DNA from 3 places in the Rhodococcus sp. AZ1 genome. Region 3 is predicted to be linked to each of the others. Evidence: predicted binding sites of a transcription regulator. Region 3 holds the regulator's gene; each other region holds the start of a gene.
The links. Region 3 encodes LexA, which represses DNA repair genes until DNA is damaged. Its sites were predicted from a motif close to CGAACANNTGTTCG; they were not measured.
Positions count from the first base shown of each region.

Region 1: the regulator LexA is predicted to act here: its motif matches at 1,883-1,896, upstream of ACY48E_RS04865 (HNH endonuclease signature motif containing protein).
Region 2: the regulator LexA is predicted to act here: its motif matches at 1,367-1,380, upstream of ACY48E_RS15875 (error-prone DNA polymerase).

Region 1 covers NZ_JBUEQF010000003.1:83,753-87,031, forward strand. Annotated here, with positions in the region: gene ACY48E_RS04855 (GGDEF domain-containing protein) at 1-942, shown strand, start outside; gene ACY48E_RS04860 (SDR family NAD(P)-dependent oxidoreductase) at 1,034-1,801, shown strand; gene ACY48E_RS04865 (HNH endonuclease signature motif containing protein) at 1,980-3,279, shown strand, end outside.
Region 2 covers NZ_JBUEQF010000016.1:18,672-21,950, reverse strand. Annotated here, with positions in the region: gene ACY48E_RS15885 (MMPL family transporter) at 1-266, opposite strand, end outside; gene ACY48E_RS15880 (NAD(P)/FAD-dependent oxidoreductase) at 331-1,239, opposite strand; gene ACY48E_RS15875 (error-prone DNA polymerase) at 1,414-3,279, shown strand, end outside.
Region 3 covers NZ_JBUEQF010000004.1:299,370-302,648, reverse strand. Annotated here, with positions in the region: gene ACY48E_RS07470 (acyl-CoA dehydrogenase family protein) at 90-1,232, shown strand; gene lexA (transcriptional repressor LexA) at 1,306-2,049, opposite strand; gene ACY48E_RS07460 (hypothetical protein) at 2,282-2,638, shown strand; gene nrdR (transcriptional regulator NrdR) at 2,715-3,179, shown strand; gene hrpA (ATP-dependent RNA helicase HrpA) at 3,160-3,279, opposite strand, start outside.

The DNA.
Region 1 (3,279 bases), on a different contig from region 3:
CTGCTGATGGCGGCCGTGGTGATCTACATGGCGAGCGCAGTGCTGTCCGCGCTGACCTTCCGCGCCGGTTACGGACGACCGGGCGCCGAGTGGGTTGCGTGGGTCATTGCCGCCTGTGCACTCGCGGTTCTCGTCCTCTGGATGCGCGGATCCGTCCCGCCACCAGGGGAATCGTTCCTCGTCCTGTGGTTCTCCAACCTGTCGGTGACCGCGATCGTGTTCGGGTTCACGAGCCTGTTCGAGGCGATGCCGGGACTGGCGTTCCTGGGTGCCAACGCCATCTTCATGGTGATCCACCACAGTCCGCGTGTGGTCATGTGGCACTTCGCCTTCACCATGACGGTCACCTCCGCCGTCATCGGGGGTGCCGTCATCGAGGACAAGGTGTCCATCCTGCAGATCGCCACCCGTGCGATCTCGTTCCTGCCTGTCAACATCGGCGTTCCCCTGCTGATGCTGCCGGTGATCCGAGTGCTCCGACGCGATGCGCTGGGGGCGTTCCACGACACCCTGACCGGGCTCTACAACCGTCGCGGACTGTTCACCCGTGCCCGCGACCTGTGCGATCCGCCCACCGACGTGCGCGTCCTCGTCGTCGACATCGACCGGTTCAAGGCGATCAACGACACTCACGGGCACGCTGCGGGAGACGCCGCGCTGGTGTCGGTTGCCCGCACCATCGAATCGACCGCCGGCCGCAACTCCATCGTGGCGCGCGTGGGCGGTGAGGAGTTCGCGGTTGTGACCACCGGCGACGGAACCGCGCTCGCACAGCGGATACGAACGGCGGTGTCCGCCGTCGGCAGCACGGTCACGGTGAGCATCGGACTCGCGTCCGGGACGCTGCGCGCACCCGAGCGCGATCTCGACGACCTGCTCGTCACGGCGGACGACGCAATGTACCGGGCGAAGCGGCTGGGCGGCGACCAGGTGTGCGCCTGACGGTCCGACTCCAGCTCGGTCACGACGCGGGTTATCGTGCACTCGGCCGATCCGCCACCTGCGATCGGGTAACCGAAGGGATGAGAGCACAGTGGAGATTTCCGGTACAGCAGCCCTGGTGACAGGCGGGGCCTCGGGCCTCGGCGCAGCCACCGCCAAGCGATTCGCCGAGAACGGCGTCACCGTGTTCGGCCTCGATCTGGAGGCCTCGATCGAGCGCGCGGGCGATTCGGTTCCCCCCGGTGTCACCCTGCTCCCCGCGGACGTCACCAGCGACGAGGGTGTGCGTGCAGCTCTCGAGACCATCGGCGCTGCCGGGGTGCCGCTGCGCATCGTCGTCAACTGTGCGGGTGTGGGCTGGGCGGGACGCATCCTGTCGAAGAAGGGTCCGCACGATCTCGAGCTCTTCCGCACCGTGATCACCATCAACCTGCTGGGCACGTTCAACGTGATGCGCCTGGCCGCCGATCACATGTCCACCCTGCCCACGGTCGACGAGTCCGGGCAGCGCGGCGTCATCATCAACACCGCCTCGGTGGCGGCCTTCGAGGGACAGATCGGTCAGATCGCCTACTCCGCGTCCAAGGGCGGCGTGCACGGCATGACCATCCCCGCCGCACGCGACCTCGCGCAGTTCGGCATTCGCGTCAACACCATCGCCCCCGGCATCGTGGACACCCCGATGCTCGCCGGTGTCACCGACGAGTACCGCAAGGGCCTCGAGGCAGGCGTTCCCTTCCCGTCGCGTCTGGCGCAGCCCGCCGAGTACGCGCAGCTGGCTCAGATGATCGTCGAGCACGACTACCTCAACGGCGAAACCATCCGCATGGACGGTGCACTGCGCATGGCCCCGCGCTGACGAACCTTGTCACCGAGCCCTGTCCTGGTTTCCGGGGCGGGGCTCGGCGCGTTTTGTGATGATGCCGTTATCAACTTTGTTCGAATATTTGTTCGATCGTTGGTAGGGTGGGGCCATGTCATCGGGGGGATCGGGAACAGGGGCTTCAGGAACAGGGGCTTCGGGAACAGGGGGCGGGGTGGATGCAGATGCCTCTGCGGGCAGTGCCGCTCGGCGGATCACCGACGCCGAGGTTGCCGCCGTCACCGAGGCCCTGATCTCGGCCGTCGGCGAGTACGTCGCGTGCGAGACGTCGCTGGTGTCCCCGCAGGCCCTGGTCGAGTTGTACCGAGCGCAGCACCACGCCGCAGCGGTCCTCGCCGGGCGTGCGCCGTCGCTTCTCGCGCAGATCATCGCCACCGATGCTCTCGCGGGCTTCGGGCGCAATCCGCGCAGCGCCCTGGTCGAGCTTCTGAGCGTGAGTACCAGCGACGCCCGGCGCCAGGTGCTGCTGGCCGAGAAGCTCGGTCCCCGAACCGAACTCGGCCAGGAACTACCACCGGAATGGGAGCACGTGGCGAAGGCCGTGCGGGAGGGCGCCATCACCGACGGCCACCTGAGCGTGATCATCGACTTCCACAGACAGTTCCCGGCCGGCGCAGGGGAAGATCTGCGCACCGAGTGCGAGAAGGCACTCACCGACACCGCGCGCACCGTCACCCCGAAGGGCCTCGAGGCCGTCGCATCCAGGCTGCTGATGTGGATCGACGAGGACGGTGACGCACCCACGGACGGGCCCGACCCGGCTCGCGCGCGCTACATTCGGCTGGGCCGGCAGGACGCGCACGGCTACACCCGCGGATCGTTCTACATCGATGCGCAGTGCCGCCTGCTACTGGAGACGATCTTCGCCAAGTGGGCCCGGCCGGGCATGAACGATCCGGAAGAGAACAACCCCGACCCGAGCAACCCCACAACCAACAACCGCGACGTCAACGATCCCGGCGATGCAGCCGCCGATCCTTCCGACCTCGCCGACGACTCCAGCCTTGTCGATCTCTTCGGCGACCTCCTGCCCGGCAACGCCGCTCTGCTCGTCGACGCATTCGCCCCCGACATCGGCGCACCCGAATCCCCGCCACCCAGCGCGTCACCACCCGGCGCGTCACCACCCAGCGCGGCACCACCCAGCGCGTCGCCACCCGGCGCGCCGCCGCCCGAATCCCCGCCAGACCAGACCGATCCGCCGACCACCGCGGCGGACCTACGCACCAAGGACCAGAGGCAGCACGACGCGCTGGTGGCCGTGCTGCGCGCTGTCCTGGCGTCGGGAATATCGGGGCAGCACCGAGGGAGTCCGGTCACCGCGGTGATCACGGTTCGCCTTCGCGATCTCGAGGAGCGAACGGGGTTGGCGCTGTCCAACACCGGGACCGTCCTCACCGCGCGCGATGCGCTTCGCCTCGCCTCCCACACCAACCCTTACCTGCTGCTGGTGG
Region 2 (3,279 bases), on a different contig from region 3:
AGAACTGCCTGCACCCGCGGTCCGATGCTCTCGAGGGAGGTCCCTTCCGGCGCGGTGTAGATGGCCACGATGTCGGGTGTGCCGGTTTGCAGGTCGGCCACCTTGTCGATCACCTGCGCGGATTCACTATCGGGATCGATGATCGTGGTCTGGCTCAGTTGACCGAACACTCCCAGACCCCAGGCGCCGGCAATCACCACCACCAGGACCGAGGTGATCAGCACCGGCCACCGTCGGCGAACGGAGAAGCGCGCCCAGCGTGTCATCGAAATCGGTCTCCACTCGGTTGGTCGGGGTGAGATGCCGACAGCGTCTCGACATGCCGGCAGGTTACAGAGCAGCGACGATACTTCGAGCCAGGTCGGTGCCCGACCGCCACGCACTCTCCACGCGTGCAGACCCGCTCGGGCACCACTGATCGCCCGCGCGCCCGAGCAGGCGACCATCACACTCGCTCAGGTCGAACGAGCGATCGTGCGTCGCCGCGGGCTTGGCATAGGTCCATCGGTGCGCATGGGTCCACATCGGCTCGCCCGTGCCGATCACCTCCGTCAGTGCACGCACCACCGGCTCGACCGCGCCGGATGGATCGCTCAGGTGTCGGCCTGCTCTGGCGGACGAGCAGTGGGCCACCAGTACCGGGGCACCGTCGCCGCGCCGTGATCCGTCGTCGGCGACGAAGTCGAGATCGGGATGATCGTGCACGAATGCCGCCGCGTCGAAAGTCCATGTGCGCTCGGCGAATCCGCACACAGTGGCGATGACGGGATCGTACGCGACCGCGTCGGGCATCGGATCGACAGCGGCGGCCTGGGGGTCGGGCATCGCGAGCACCACATGACCCTCGGGCAGGGAGTCGACGGTGGTGGTGGTGACGTCGAACCCGTCGAGCAGCTCGCGCACCAGTGACCGCAGCCCGGACGCGGTGGCCCAGCGCATCGGTCCGGTGGTCGAGCTCTGTCCAGCCAGCGGTGAGACCACCGCGAAGGTGTCGGTCCACTCGCGCGCGAGCCCACTGGTGCGCCACCGCTGCGCCACGGCCGCGAACTCGTCGTCTCGCACCGTGAAGTAGCCGGCGCCGATGTCGACGCGCCGGCCGTGCAGCTCCGGGGATGCCATTCGCCCGCCCGGTGCCCGCCCACGGTCGAGCAGCGTCACCGCCACCCCGTGTTCTCGGAGCATCACCGCGCATGCCGCTCCGGCGATGCCCGCTCCCACGATGGTGACTCGATCGCTCATGCGTCGGTTCTACCCGACCGGGACCTCGGAGCAGGAACGGGGTCATCACGCGCGGGCCACATCGGGAACGGCTGAGGTGCCCTACCCGCCGCGGGGTCGAAACGTGTCGGTGGTCCGTGCTCCAATGGGAACAGGTGTTCGATTATGGATGGTCGTCCAGGAAGGTGCGGTGCTATGGGGTGGAACGAGGGGCCGCCGACGTGGTCGGAGATGGAGCGCATCCTCTCCGGCCGCCCGCATGTCGTCGACCCTCTGGCAGAGCACCCCATCGGCGACGGTGGCGACAGTCCGGCCTGGTCACGTAAGCGCGCGCCCTATCGCGGTGCGGTCACGGCGGTGGCCGGGTCGGTCGTGCCGTATGCCGAACTCCACGCGCATTCGGCCTTCAGCTTTCTCGACGGCGCCAGTTCGCCGGAGGAGATGGTCGAGGAGGCGTCGCGGCTGGGTCTCGAGGCGCTCGCACTGACCGATCACGACGGGATGTACGGCGTCGTCCGCTTCGCGGAGGCTGCGCGCGAACTCGGTGTGGGAACGGTGTTCGGGTCCGAACTGTCCCTGGGTTCCCAGTTGTCCCCGAGATCCCAGTTGTCCCCGAGTTCCCAGTCGTACCCGGGTTCGCACGGGCCGAGCGAGTCTCGCGCCGGCTCGGCCGATCCTGGTGGCGATCACCTGCTGGTCCTGGCGCGCGGGCAGGAGGGGTATCGGCGCCTGTCCCGCCGAATTTCGGCGGCCCACATGGACGGTGGTCGTAAAGGATTGCTGCAGTACGACATCCGAACTCTCGCCGAGGAGGCCGATGGGCACTGGCAGATCCTCACCGGATGCCGCAAGGGCAGTGTTCGCCGAGCGTTGGCGACGGGTGGTCCGGACGCCGCCGAACGGGCGTTGCGCGAGCTGATGGATTTGTTCGGCCACGACCGGGTCACCGTCGAACTCACCCGCCACGGTCTGCCCGAGGACGACGAGAACAACGACGCTCTGGCATCGATCGCAGCCGAGCTCGGCGTTGCGGTCATTGCCACGACCGGCGCCCACTACGCGGCCCCGAACCGTCGTCGGCTGGCGATGGCCATGGCAGCGGTGCGCGCCCGGCGCAGTCTCGACGAGGCCGCGGGGTGGCTGGCTCCTCTCGGTGGTTCGCACCTGCGGTCCGGAGCGGAGATGGCGCAGTTGTTCGCGCGTTACCCGAGTGCAGTGCCCGCCGCGGCTGCGTTGGGTCGCGAGTGTGCGTTCGATCTCGCGCTCATCGCACCGCAGTTGCCCCCGTTCGACGTGCCCCCCGGCCACACCGAGATCAGTTGGCTCCGTGTGCTCGCCGAGACCGGAGCGAGGCGTCGCTTCGGTCCTCGGGCGAGCAATCCGCGGGCCTACCAGCAGATCGAGCACGAACTCCGCATCATCGGACAGCTCGATTTCCCGGGCTACTTCCTAGTGGTCCATGACATCGTGGATTTCTGTCGTCGCAACGACATTCTCTGCCAGGGCCGGGGGTCGGCCGCGAATTCCGCCGTGTGCTACGCCATCGGCATCACCAACGTCGATCCTGTGAAGAACGCGTTGCTGTTCGAGCGGTTCCTCTCGATCGAACGCGACGGCCCACCCGACATCGACGTCGATATCGAGTCCGATCGGCGCGAGGAGGCCATCCAGCACGTCTACCGCAAGTACGGACGCAATTACGCCGCGCAGGTCGCCAACGTGATCACCTACCGCGGCAAGTCGTCGGTGCGGGACATGGCCCGCGCACTGGGCTTCTCGCAGGGCCAGCAGGATGCGTGGAGTAAACGGATCACCCGATGGTCGGGAGTGGGGTCCACGGCTGCCGATTCCGGTATCCCCGCACCGGTTCTGGAACTGGCGGCCCAGATCGAGAACTATCCGCGCCATCTCGGCATCCACTCCGGCGGAATGGTGATCTGCGATCGCCCCATCGCCGACGTGTGTCCGGTGGAGTGGGCGCGGATGGAGAACCGCAGCGTCCTGCAGTGGGACAAGGACGATTGCGCTGCCGTGGGCCTGGTCAAGTTCGACATGCTCGGC
Region 3 (3,279 bases):
TGGTACCACGAGTTCATTCGTCGTGGCCGCACACAGGTTTCGACTTACGCGACCTGCGACAACCGTGACAACACATCCAGGGAGAACCGATGGAACGCACGATCTTCGAACCCGAGCACGACCTGTTCCGGGAGTCCTACAAGAAGTTCCTCGACCAGCACGTGGCACCGTTCCACGCGCAGTGGGAAGAGCAGAACATCGTCGACCGCGGTGTGTGGGTCGAAGCGGGTAAGCAGGGCTTTCTGGCCATGGACGTCGACGAGCAGTACGGCGGCGGCGGGATCAAGGACTTCCGCTACAACTGCATCGTCACCGAGGAGAACACCAGGGCCGGCTACAGCGGCCTCGGTTTCACGTTGCAGAACGACGTGGTTGCTCCCTACCTGACCGAGCTGCTCAACGACGAGCAGAAGGCACGGTGGCTGCCGGGCTTCTGCTCCGGTGAGATCATCACCGCCATCGCGATGACCGAGCCCGGAACCGGCAGTGACCTGCAGGGCATCAAGACCCGCGCGGTCAAGGACGGCGACGACTGGGTGCTCAACGGCTCCAAGACGTTCATCACCAACGGCATCAACGCCGACCTCGTGGTGGTCGTGGCCTGCACCGATCCGGAGAAGGGCGCGCAGGGCTTCTCGCTCTTCGGTGTCGAGCGCGGGATGCCGGGCTTCGAGCGCGGACGCAACCTCGACAAGATCGGCATGAAGGCACAGGACACCGCCGAGCTCAGCTTCACCGACGTCCGCGTCCCCGCCGCAAACCTGATCGGCCAGGAGGGCATGGGGTTCATCTACCTCATGCAGAACCTGCCTCAGGAGCGTCTGTCGATCGCCGTCGTCGCGGCGACAGCCATGGAGACCGTTCTCGAGCAGACCATCCAGTACTGCCGCGACCGCAAGGCGTTCGGCAAGCCGATCGGCCACTTCCAGAACACCCGGTTCGTGCTGGCCGAGCTCGCCACCGAGACCACCGCGGTGCGCATCATGGTCGACAAGTACATCGAGCTGCTCAACGAGAACAAGCTGACCGTGCAGGAAGCCGCGATGGCCAAGTGGTGGACCTCGGAGCTTCAGGTGCGCCTGATCGACCGGTGCCTGCAGCTGCACGGCGGCTACGGCTACATGAAGGAGTACCCGATCGCGAAGGCGTTCATGGACTCGCGAATCCAGACGATCTACGGCGGCACCACCGAGATCATGAAGGAGATCATCGGGCGCGGCCTCAACCTCTGACCCGCATCAGCAACAGCGCAACGCCGGTCACCCCTGAGGGGCGACCGGCGTTGCGCTTTTCTCCGACCTCGTGTCAGATCTTGCGGATGACGGTGACAACCTTGCCGAGGATCGCCGCGTTGTTCCCGGGGATCGGATCGAAGAGGGGGTTGTGCGGCATCAGCCACACCTCGCCCTTGCTCTTCTTGAACGTCTTCACCGTGGCTTCGCCGTCGATCATCGCGGCGACGATGTCGCCGTTGTTGGCCACGCTCTGCTGCCGCACCACCACCCAGTCGCCGTCGCAGATCGCGGCGTCGATCATCGACTCACCGACGACCTTGAGCAGGAACAGCGAGCCGGATCCCACCAGCTCGCGGGGGAGAGGGAAGACATCTTCGACAGCCTGCTCGGCAAGGATCGGCCCGCCGGCGGCGATGCGACCGAGAACGGGTACGAATGTCGGTGTGGGCAGCGCGCCCGCGGCATCGGACTCGGCGTCGGCGTTCTCCAGCGCCGGGTCGTCGAGGCCCCGGACGTCGACCGCTCGCGGTCGGTTGGCGTCGCGGCGCAGGAACCCCTTCTTCTCGAGAGTGCGCAGCTGGTGGGCGACCGAGGACGTCGACGTCAATCCCACCGCGTCGCCGATCTCTCGGATGCTCGGCGGGTAGCCCCGCTCCCGGACGGACGCGTGGATGACCTCGAGTACTTTCCGCTGCCGGGTGGTCAGACCGGCGGTGGCGTCGTCGGCGGGTGGCGTGGTGAGGGTGACGGGTGCGGCGGCCGCGGGAGCCTTGGACCCGCTTCCCCTCGCAGTGGACGAGCTGTCGTCCTTCATCTCGTAAGACCTCCTGGCATGTCGTTGGACCTGATGATCGGTGGCGCTCGGTGTGCCGTCTGACACGAACTTAGACGGAAACACCAGTTCGATCAAACATCTGTTCGAAGCGTGTCGCGTGTTCTCGAGAACTTTGTCGGTGGGGCGTGCTACAAATCGAACATGCGTTCCTTCGAACGCGTGATCGATGTTCCGGCCAGGGGCCGGACCCAGCGACCAGGGAGTGATTGCGATGGCACGGACTTCAGTTCTCCAGACCGTCGGTCGGGACAGCTACCACGGCTCGTTCGACACCGCCGGCTCGTTCGACACCGCCGGCTCGTTCGACACCGACGGCCGGCACCTGGCCCGTAGGCCGGCTCGGCGCGGGGGCACCCGGCCCGACGTCGCACCGTTCGATTACGGACGTGTTGCGCCGACACCCCGCTCGTCCCACGCCGAGCGCCGCGAGATCGGGTTCGGCAAGCTGTGCGGGATCGCGCTGGTGACGGCCGCGCTCTCGCTCGGTCTCGTTGCCCTGGCGAACCTGCGGGCTGCGGATCAGCCGGCACCGACGGCACCGATCTCCGTGGTCGACGGTGTGCGCTGACTGTGTCACCCACACCCCACCGGGTACTGTCGGGATGCGCTCCGGCGCCGCCGTCCGGTACGAGAAGTGGGGTCTCATGCATTGCCCGTTCTGTCGTCATCCGGACTCGCGTGTCGTCGATTCCCGGGAGGCGGACGAGGGGCAGGCCATTCGGCGGCGTCGCTCGTGCCCGAACTGTTCCCGGCGTTTCACCACGGTGGAGACGGCAGTGCTCTCGGTGGTCAAGCGCAGTGGAGTCACCGAGCCGTTCAGTCGGGAGAAGGTGATCAAGGGCGTCCGTCGGGCGTGCCAGGGTCGCGACGTGGACAACGATGCTCTGGTGCTGCTGGCGCAACAGGTGGAGGACACGGTCCGCGCCTCTGGATCGGCGGAGGTACCCAGCAACGAGGTGGGGTTGGCGATCCTGGGGCCTCTGAGGGATCTCGACGAGGTGGCTTATCTTCGTTTCGCGTCGGTGTACCGGTCGTTCAGCAGCATCGCCGATTTCGAGAACGAGATCGACGATCTTCGATCGCATCGGGTCAACGCAGATCGGCGATAGCCTTCCGGACGCGTTTCTCCGACACCGGATAGGCCGTACCGAGTTTCTGAGCGAACAGGCTCACCCGAAGTTCTTCGATCATCCAGAACACAGCTCGCAC